One region of the Streptomyces sp. NPDC005799 genome, then DNA from elsewhere that is predicted to be linked to it. Evidence: riboswitches for the same ligand, from Rfam matches in the RefSeq annotation. Region 1 holds a riboswitch; each other region holds the start of a gene.

Evidence for each region. Region 1 has a riboswitch for cyclic di-AMP ahead of ABZ453_RS40140 (M23 family metallopeptidase). Riboswitches for the same ligand answer to the same signal wherever they lie in the genome.
Region 2: it holds a riboswitch for cyclic di-AMP, as region 1 does, so the genes downstream of both, ABZ453_RS43130 (M23 family metallopeptidase) here and ABZ453_RS40140 (M23 family metallopeptidase) in region 1, are expected to answer to the same signal.
Region 3: it holds a riboswitch for cyclic di-AMP, as region 1 does, so the genes downstream of both, ABZ453_RS22815 (transglycosylase SLT domain-containing protein) here and ABZ453_RS40140 (M23 family metallopeptidase) in region 1, are expected to answer to the same signal.
Region 4: it holds a riboswitch for cyclic di-AMP, as region 1 does, so the genes downstream of both, ABZ453_RS04640 (C40 family peptidase) here and ABZ453_RS40140 (M23 family metallopeptidase) in region 1, are expected to answer to the same signal.

What each region holds. Positions count from the first base shown of each region.
Region 1 covers NZ_JBEXXQ010000057.1:23,270-25,459, forward strand. Annotated here, with positions in the region: gene ABZ453_RS40140 (M23 family metallopeptidase) at 62-1,084, opposite strand; cyclic di-AMP (ydaO/yuaA leader) riboswitch at 1,096-1,253, opposite strand; tRNA gene ABZ453_RS40145 (tRNA-Met) at 1,499-1,572, opposite strand; gene ABZ453_RS40150 (dihydrofolate reductase family protein) at 1,664-2,190, opposite strand, start outside.
Region 2 covers NZ_JBEXXQ010000067.1:27,961-30,150, forward strand. Annotated here, with positions in the region: gene ABZ453_RS43125 (GntR family transcriptional regulator) at 1-300, opposite strand, end outside; gene ABZ453_RS43130 (M23 family metallopeptidase) at 489-1,262, opposite strand; cyclic di-AMP (ydaO/yuaA leader) riboswitch at 1,275-1,439, opposite strand; gene ABZ453_RS43135 (pitrilysin family protein) at 1,643-2,190, opposite strand, start outside.
Region 3 covers NZ_JBEXXQ010000022.1:142,063-144,252, reverse strand. Annotated here, with positions in the region: gene ABZ453_RS22820 (HAD family hydrolase) at 1-417, shown strand, start outside; gene ABZ453_RS22815 (transglycosylase SLT domain-containing protein) at 431-913, opposite strand; cyclic di-AMP (ydaO/yuaA leader) riboswitch at 919-1,107, opposite strand; gene ABZ453_RS22810 (hypothetical protein) at 1,390-1,662, shown strand; gene ABZ453_RS22805 (polyprenyl synthetase family protein) at 1,748-2,190, shown strand, end outside.
Region 4 covers NZ_JBEXXQ010000003.1:215,278-217,467, forward strand. Annotated here, with positions in the region: gene ABZ453_RS04630 (ATP-dependent Clp protease proteolytic subunit) at 1-444, shown strand, start outside; gene ABZ453_RS04635 (hypothetical protein) at 452-760, shown strand; cyclic di-AMP (ydaO/yuaA leader) riboswitch at 1,098-1,311, shown strand; gene ABZ453_RS04640 (C40 family peptidase) at 1,315-1,788, shown strand; gene ABZ453_RS04645 (DUF6328 family protein) at 1,869-2,190, shown strand, end outside.

The DNA of each region.
Region 1 (2,190 bases):
CGGAACGGCCGCAAACTTCCCGTAAACAATCGGAGGCGGCCGTTCCGGGGCGGTGCCACTGTCAGGGGTTGAGGCCCCTGCTGCGCAGCCAGGTCATCGGGTCGATGCCGGTGGCCTGCCCGTTCGGGTGGACCTCGAGGTGCAGGTGCGGGCCGGTCACGTTGCCCGTGGCGCCGATCCGGCCGATGACGTCACCGGCGGCGACCTTCTGACCGACGCTGACGCTGATCGAGGACTGGTGGCAGAACCACAGCTCGGTGCCGTCGTCGAGGGTGAGGATCGTGCGGTAGCCGTACGACCCCGCCCAGCCGGCCTCCGTGATGGTGCCGGAGTGGATGGCCTTGATGAGCGTGCCCGTCGGCGCGGCGAAGTCGAGGCCCGTGTGGTAACCGGAGGACCACATGGAGCCGGCCTGACCGAAGGTGCCGGTGATCGTGTAGGAGACGACCGGCAGCTTGTACTGCTTGGCGAGTTCGGCGAGCTTGACGTCCTCGGCCGCCTTCTTGGCCGCCGCCTCCGCCTTCTCCTTGGCGGCCTGCGCCTTGGCCGCCGCGTCCTTCTCCGCCTTGGCGGCCGCATCGTCGATCTGCTTGGCGAGGGCCGCCTCGGTGGCCGACTGGGCCTTGCTGTCGAGCTGGACCTGCTGCGACTCGGCCTGCGCCATGATGCGGTCGCGCAGCGCCTCACCGGCGTCCCGGGCGCCCTGCTCGGTGTCCTTGGTGCTCACCCCGACAGCGCTGAGCGCGGTCGCGGAGCCCTTGGGGGCATCGGAGCCGGCGTCGAACACATGGGCGACGGAGGCCAGGTCGGGCAGGGAGATGGACACCGGCGGCTTGCCGGTGTTGGCGCTGGCCATGCCGCCCGCGCCGACGGCGGCTATGACACCGACGCCGAGAACCGTGGAGCTGCGGGCGAGTCCCCCGCCGCGCTGCCTGGAGACACGGTGCCGGCCGCGTACCGGGCGGAGGGACTCCTCGGTGGGGTTCCACTCCTCCCACTGGCCCTCGTCGTCGCTGGGGCCGAAGCCGAAGGGCCGGGTGCCCGGCACGAACGGGGCTGCCGGGGCAGGCGGGTTGGACGCCACGTGGGCGTGCTCCTTTCCTTCCTTCTCGCCTACCGGGTTAGCTGACGGGTTCGGAGCAGGAAGGTCTCCTACGCGCGTAAACCTGCCGTGGGTCCACGGCGGTTTCCGCGCGATTCACCCCAGGGTGGTGGTTCCCCGGTTCCCTTGCGGGATTCGGCGCGTGCGCACGGAGCCGCCTCTTGTGACGGCTGGGACGACCGCGCTGCGTTATCGAACGTTAATAGACCCGGGGTGGGGTTTCCAAGCAGTTCGGCTTGATCATTAAACGTTTTTGGCGCGGACGTTCGGGCCATGACCGGTGAAAATCGGGCGAGTTGACCTTGTCCCAGGTTCCGCACAGGGAGCGACGGTCCGGGAAACGTGAAACACCGAGGGCCGGAATCCAGTCACTGGATTCCGGCCCTCGGCCTTCAGTAGCGGGGACAGGATTTGAACCTGCGACCTCTGGGTTATGAGCCCAGCGAGCTACCGAGCTGCTCCACCCCGCGTCGTTGTGAGACCAGCATACGCCATCCGCGGGACGCCCAGCACCAGGGTTTCCGTCCGCCCCCGCGTCCACCCCCGCTCCACCTGCGTTTTTCAGCCCGGCAGATGGGCGTTCGGCGCCTTCGCCCGCTCCTCGTACTCGGGCAGGACGACCACCTCGACGCCCCGCGACGCCAGCAGACCGCTGCCGTCGGCGGCCTCCACGAAGGTGTCCGGCTCCCGCCACGCGGTCACCACCCGCCGTACCCCCGCCTCCAGGATCAGCCGGGCGCACGGCTTGGGACGGGACGCGCGGTGGGCGCAGGGCTCCAGGCTGCTGTATACCGTCGCGGACGCGAGCCTCGGATCGGCCGGGTCGAGCTTGGCCAGGGCCGCCTCCTCCGCGTGGACCACGGGGTCGCCGGCCTCGCGGGAGTGGCCGCGGGCCAGCTCCGTGCCGTCGGCGGCGACGACCACCGCGCCGACGCTGAACGCGGTCCGCGAGGGCGGGCACTGGGCCGCCAGGTCGCAGGCGAGGCGGAGCCAGTGGTGGTCGGCGGCGGAGGCCAGCGGGCCGGTGCCGGGGGCGGTGGGCTCGTAGCGCATGAGGACCACGTCCTCGATCCGCCGGCTCTCCACCA
Region 2 (2,190 bases), on a different contig from region 1:
ATGCGCCTCGGTGCGGCGCTGGGCGGCCCGGGAGGCGCCGAGCGGCTCCAGCAGCAGGCGCATCTCCAGCAGGTCGGAGGCCTCCTGCTCGGTCGGTTCCGCGACGCACGCGCCCGCGTGCCGCCGGGTGACGACGAAGCCCTCGGCCTCCAGGGTGCGCAGGGCCTCGCGGACGGGGACGCGCGAGACGCCGTAGCGGCGGGCGAGGAGTTCCTCGGTGAGGCGGCTGCCGCGCTCGTAGACACCCGCGACGATGTCGTCCCGGATGGCCGTGCACACCGAGTGCGCCGGAATACGCATGTCCGACCTCCGCCTTAATCCCCGTGAAACGTCGACCATGGACGTGTGTCCAGTGACTCTATTGCAAAGGGCGGGAATTTCCGACGGCGGACCGGAATCCATGGATATTTTTTGGACAGCGGGACGACTGAAACGCGGAAAGCCCCGGCTCGGGGAGCCGGGGCTTCGCGGGATCTCGCGATCCTCCGTCAGACGTTCACGCCGTGCGAGCGGAGGTAGGCGACGGGGTCGATGTCGGAGCCGTACTCCGGCGTCGTACGGGCCTCGAAGTGCAGGTGCGGCCCGGTGGTGTTGCCGGTCGAGCCGGAGAGGCCGATCTGCTGGCCGGTGACGACCTTCTGGCCGACGGAGACACCGATGGACGACAGGTGGCCGTACTGGGTGTACGTGCCGTCGTTCATCTTGATCACGATCTGGTTGCCGTACGCACCGCCCCAGCCGGTCTGCACGACCGTGCCGTAGCCGACGGCGTGCACGGTGGTGCCGGTCGCGGCGTGGAAGTCGATGCCGGTGTGACTGCCCGAGGACCACAGGGAACTGCTGGCCTTGTAGCCCGTGGAGACGTACGAGTTCGAGATCGGGGCGACGAAGGTGTTGAGGCGCTTGCGCTCGGCCTCGCGGGCGGCGCGCTCCTTGGCCTCGCGGGCCTTCTTCGCCTCCGCCTCGGCCTTCTTGCGCGCGGCCTCCTCGGCCGCCTTCTTGCGGGCGGCCATCTCGGCGGCCTGCTTCTGCGCGTCGGCCTGCGCGTCGATCTTGGCGGCGATCGAGTCGCCGATGGTGATGACGGGGGTGAGACCGGTCTGCTCGACGGCGCCGGCCGCGTTGTCGGCGGCGAGCGCGGGGGCCGCGAGGGCACCGATGACACCGGTGGTGGCGAGGGCCGCGACGCCGGCGGCCTGGGCGGTGGAGCGCTTGATCCGGCTGGGACGACGGTGCTTCCCGGTGGCGCACATGAACGCCATGTACAGGCTGTTCCTTTCCTTCCCTCTCGCCTACCGGGTTAGCTGACGGGTTCGGAGCAGGAAGGTCTCCTACGGACACCCTCGCTACGCGCGTGGGCGTCCGATTCACCCCAGGGACTGCGATGGGTCCCCGGCTCCCCTGGCTCGCGCCGTACGGGGACTCGGCGATGACTGTCCGGTGCCGCGGGTGCGGCGCACTGCCTGACGGACAGCCCGGACGACGCTAAGCGGGGCCACTTTCAATTCCCAAACGGATCAGGGTGTTTGTAGCGCATCCCACAGAGCAAACGGCCCACTCTCCTTCATTCTTCCTTCAATTCGGACATAAGAGGGCCCTGGTGACGCTTCCGTCACCAGGGCCCCGCCACGCCCGTGTGCCGCTACTCGGCGGACACCACGGTCACTTCACCGATGTTCAAAGCCTCTACGGGCCCCTTGATCTGCGCCGCGTCCCCGACCAGGACGGTCACCAACCGGTCGACGGGGAAGGCGTTCACGACCGCCGCGGTGGCCTCCACGGTGCCGGTCGCGGCGAGCTGCTGGTACAGCGTCGCCTGGTAGTCGTCCGGCAGGTGCTGTTCGACCTGGTCGGCCAGCGTGCCTGCCACGGCCGCCGCCGTCTCGTACTTCAGCGGCGCCACCCCGACGAGGTTCTGCACGGCGACGTCACGCTCGGCGTCCGTGAGGCCGCCCTCGGCGAGCGTGCGCAGCACCTTCCAGAGGTCGTCGAGCGCCGGGCCGGTGTTCGGGGTGTCGACGGAGCCGCTGATGGCGAGCATCGACGCGCCCGTGCCGTCCGGGGCGGAGCGCAGGACCTGGCCGAAGGCCCGCACTCCGTAGGTGTAGCCCTTCTCCTCGCGCAGGACGCGGTCCAGGCGGGAGGTGAGGGTGCCGCCCAGGCAGTACGTGCCGAGGACCTGCGCGGGCC
Region 3 (2,190 bases), on a different contig from region 1:
CCGCACCCCACCCTGCCCGCCGTACGCGTCGGCCGGCGCGACGACCTGTGGTGCGAGCCCATCAGCAAGGTGCTGCTGCGCCATCCCGACCTGTCCGACGACGAGTTGGCGGCGACGGCGCGTTCGGTGGTGGGCTCGCTGGCCACCGTCACCATGTCGGGGCCCGGGACCGTCGAACTCCAGCCATGCGGCATCACCAAGGCCACCGGCCTCGCGCTGGCCGCCGAACACCTGGGGCTCGGCCCGCGGCAGACCATCGCCTTCGGCGACATGCCCAACGACATCCCGATGTTCGACTGGGCCGCCCACGGCGTCGCGATGGCCAACGCCCACCCCGAACTCAAGGCGGTGGCCGACGAGATCACCCTGTCGAACGAGGACGACGGCATCGCCGTCGTCCTCGAGAGACTGTTCTGACTGACCGGTCGGCTCAGTAGGCGCCGTACACGTTGTCGATCGAACCGTAGCGCGCTGCCGCGTAGTTGCAGGCGGCGGTGATGTTGGCGACCGGGTCGTAGGGGTCCCACGAGGTGCCGGACACGTGGTAGGCGGCGAAGGTCGGATCGATGACCTGCAGCAGACCCTTGGACGGGGTGCCGGCGAGCGCGTTGGAGTCCCAGTTGTTGATCGCGTACGGGTTGCCCGAGGACTCGCGGATCACGTTGCGGTAGATGCCGTTGTAGGTGCCGGGGATCCCGTGCTGCGCCATGACCTGGAGGGAGGCCCGGATCCAGCCGTCGAGATTGTTGGCGTAGCCCAGCGAGGTGGCGGTGGCCACGGTGGGCGTGGCGGCGGAGGCGCTGGTCGCGCCCACGATCGGCAGGGCGAGTACGGCGGCACCCGTGCCGATGACGGCGAGCTTGCGGACGATGCGGGAGCTTCTGGTACGGCGGTGCTGAGCGGCAGCGGACATGACGAGGTTCCTCTCCGTCGCCTGCGAGGTGAGCTGTCGGGTTCGGGCGGGAGATGCCCGGCCGCACCGCCGTACGGCGACACGACTTCACCCCGAGCCGGACCGGATGTCCTGGGACGTCCGAATCGGCGAACTACCTGGTTCCCCCGCTCCTGCCGTGCGTTCTCGGTTGGTGGAACGGGCGGCGGCAGGATTAGGCGTCCGCCCGACAGGCCGGGAACGTATGCGAGAGCACATGTCCGGAACAAGTCCCGAATTCACACATCACCCCTGTTGACCTTGGTCTGAGGCATATGGGGCGCTGGATCCTTTGCGGCCGCCAAGCCTCAACTCGGGCGCGACAGAAGGCGGATCGGGAGAAATGCACCGGAATGCGGAGCACGCTCAGGCGTGAGCCAAGTCACTGGTTTAGACAAGAGAGGCAAAACGGGCAATGAACTCAACTCGTAGTGAAACAGCCGTCCGTGGGGCAGGCCGTGGCGATCGCCCGTTCCGCCATTGGTGAGCGTGTCGGCGGACGGGGGTATCGGGATGGCCTGACTGCCGAGGAATGCGTGGTCGTCACCGGGGAAAGGTTGACTGCCGGGCTCGGCGTCGGCTTCTGTTCGGGACACGCGCCGCCGCTCCTCTTCACGTCGGGCGCGCAAGTCGGTAAAAATCGGTTCATATCAGTTGATCAAAAACATACCGGTCGTGATCCGATACCGCCCGGCCTGGACGGGTGGGCGGCAGCGGTGATCGAAAGGTGACCGGATACGCTGACTTGAGTGATGGCAGCGACGTATCGACAAACCGCGTAACCGCCAGTAGACACCAGCAGACAGGAGACCCCTCGTGACCGTCGTCGGGCCGTTCGGGCTGAGCGTGCGGGACCAGGCTCTGGAAGCCGATGTCCAGGCCGGATTGGCGGCCGTCGAGGAGGGACTGCTCGAAGCCACCAAGAGTGAGGTCCCCTTCATCACGGAGGCCGCCCAGCACCTGGTGCGGGCGGGTGGAAAGCGCTTCAGGCCGCTGCTCGTGATGCTCGCCGCCCAGTTCGGCGACCCGTACGCGCCCGGAGTCGTGCCGTCCGCCGTGGTCGTGGAGCTGACCCACCTCGCCACGCTGTACCACGACGACGTCATGGACGAGGCGGCGGTGCGCCGCGGGGTCGACAGCGCGAACACCCGCTGGGGCAACTCGGTGGCGGTGCTGACCGGCGACTTCCTCTTCGCGCGTGCCTCGCACATCCTGGCCGACCTCGGTCCGGAGGCCGTGCGCGTGCAGGCCGAGGCGTT
Region 4 (2,190 bases), on a different contig from region 1:
GACATCGCGCTGTACATCAACTCCCCGGGCGGCTCGTTCACCGCGATGTCGGCGATCTACGACACGATCCAGTACGTCGGCTGCGACGTGGAGACGGTCTGCCTGGGCCAGGCCGGTTCGTCCGCCGCCGTGCTGCTGGCGGCCGGCACCCCGGGCAAGCGCGCCGCGCTGCCGGGCGCCCGGGTGGTGCTCCACCAGCCGGCGCTCTACGAACCGGTGCAGGGTCAGGCCAGCGATCTGGCCATCCAGGCCGCGGAGTTGACCCGGACGCGGGCCCGGCTGGAGGAGATGCTGGTGCGGCACACCGGGCGCAGCCCGGAGCAGGTGAGCGCGGACATCGAGCGGGACAAGATCCTCGACGCCCCGGGCGCCCTGGCGTACGGACTGGTGGACCGGATCATCCCCAGCCGCAAGGACACCCTCGCGCCGCCCAGCGGGCGGTGAGCGGCCGGTGCTGCCACCCGAACTCCCTCCGCTGCCCGCGCTCACCCGCGCGGAGGGCGAGCTGATCGACCGTTATCTCGACGTCGTCGACCTGCTGGGCCGGATCAACCCGGCGCACCACGGGGACACCTACCGCGGACTGCGTGCCGCCCAGGCGCTGGTGGCCAAGGCGGCCGAACTGCGCGACGCGCTCGCCCTGATGCACCAGCGCGGCGAGACGGAGCTGCACGCCGAGACGCTGGGGCGGGCGCTTCGGGTGCTGGACGGGGAGCGGCGCACGGCCCGCGTCACCGTGCCGCCGGACTCCGCCAGTTGACGTGCCCCCAGGAGTGCGGACGCCCCGGCCGGGTCGCGGGGCGTCCGCACCGGGGTTGAAACGGACCAAAAGGCGTACCCCCCTTTGGAGTAGACGCGGATCCTTTTTCGCGACCGTTCCAGTTGCGCAACGCGCGTAGCCTCAGGGCGGAATGGGACATTCCATGCCTGGTCCGAGCCTCCTCGGGGTCGTCTACCCCGCCTCGAACACAGGGGTGTCCACCCGAACGGGTGAGTGGTGAGTAACAACACAAACCCCCGATTCCATTGGGATTTTCGGACATCCGTGAGTCAAGATCCCTGTCTGACGACAAGCCCCCGCCACAGCGGCGGGGCGGTCCGGGCGGACGCCGAGTCCTGCCGCCGCCCGGATGACCGGTCGACAGGAAGTGGATCGGCAGGAGTGGAGGACCCAGGCACGACGGGTCGCCGGGACGGTCACGCCATGACCGAGCCCGAGCAGCCCTTGGGGTGAAGCCGCGTCAGCGGCCGGGCAACTTCGCCAGCCCGAATCCGACAGGTCATCCTTCACAGGCGGCTGACGAAGGGTTGCGCATGACTGCGCTCAATCGTGTCCCGTCGCTGATGGTCCGGGCCGGTACGGCCTCGGCTCTCACCCTGGCCGCCGTGGGCGGCTCCGTCGTGATCCCGGGCGTCGCATCCGACGCCGCGGCCGCGACGCCGGCGACGAAGGCGCTTCAGGTAGCGGCGTCCAAAAAGGGTTCCCCGTACAAGTGGGGCGCCACCGGACCTCGCCGCTTCGACTGCTCGGGCCTCACGCTGTACTCGTACAAGGCTGCGGGCAAGAAGCTGCCCCGTACGGCGGCCCAGCAGTACAACAAGACCCACCACATCTCCGCGAAGAGCCGCAAGGCCGGAGACCTCGTGTTCTTCCACTCGGGGTCGAACGTCTACCACGTGGGCATCTACGCCGGGAAGGGGAAGATCTGGCACGCCCCCAAGACCGGGGACGTGGTGAGGCTGCAGAAGATCTGGACCAAGAGCGTCTGGTACGGCCGGGTCAGCTGACTCTCCCGTGGGGCGGCGGCGGACCTGACCCGACGCCGCCCCACGGGCCTGACGGGGGCCGGAGTGGTTACCCGTACCCGATGGACCACCACCATCCGTCCGCGCGCAACGAGACCCCGCTGGAGCGCGCCGACCGCAACTTCGTCGAGCTGCTGCAGGAGCTGCGCGTCACCCAGACCGGCGTGCAGATCCTCTTCGCCTTCCTGCTCAGCCTGGCCTTCACCCAGCGCTTCACCTCCCTCGACGCCTTCCAGCGCGCCACGTACGTCACCACGCTGCTGCTGGCGGTCCTCGCCGCCGCGCTGTTCACCGCCCCGGCAGCGCTGCACCGCTCGCTCTTCCAGAAGGGCGCGAAGCCGCTGATCGTGCAGGTCTCCTCACGACTGGCGACCGTCGGCATGA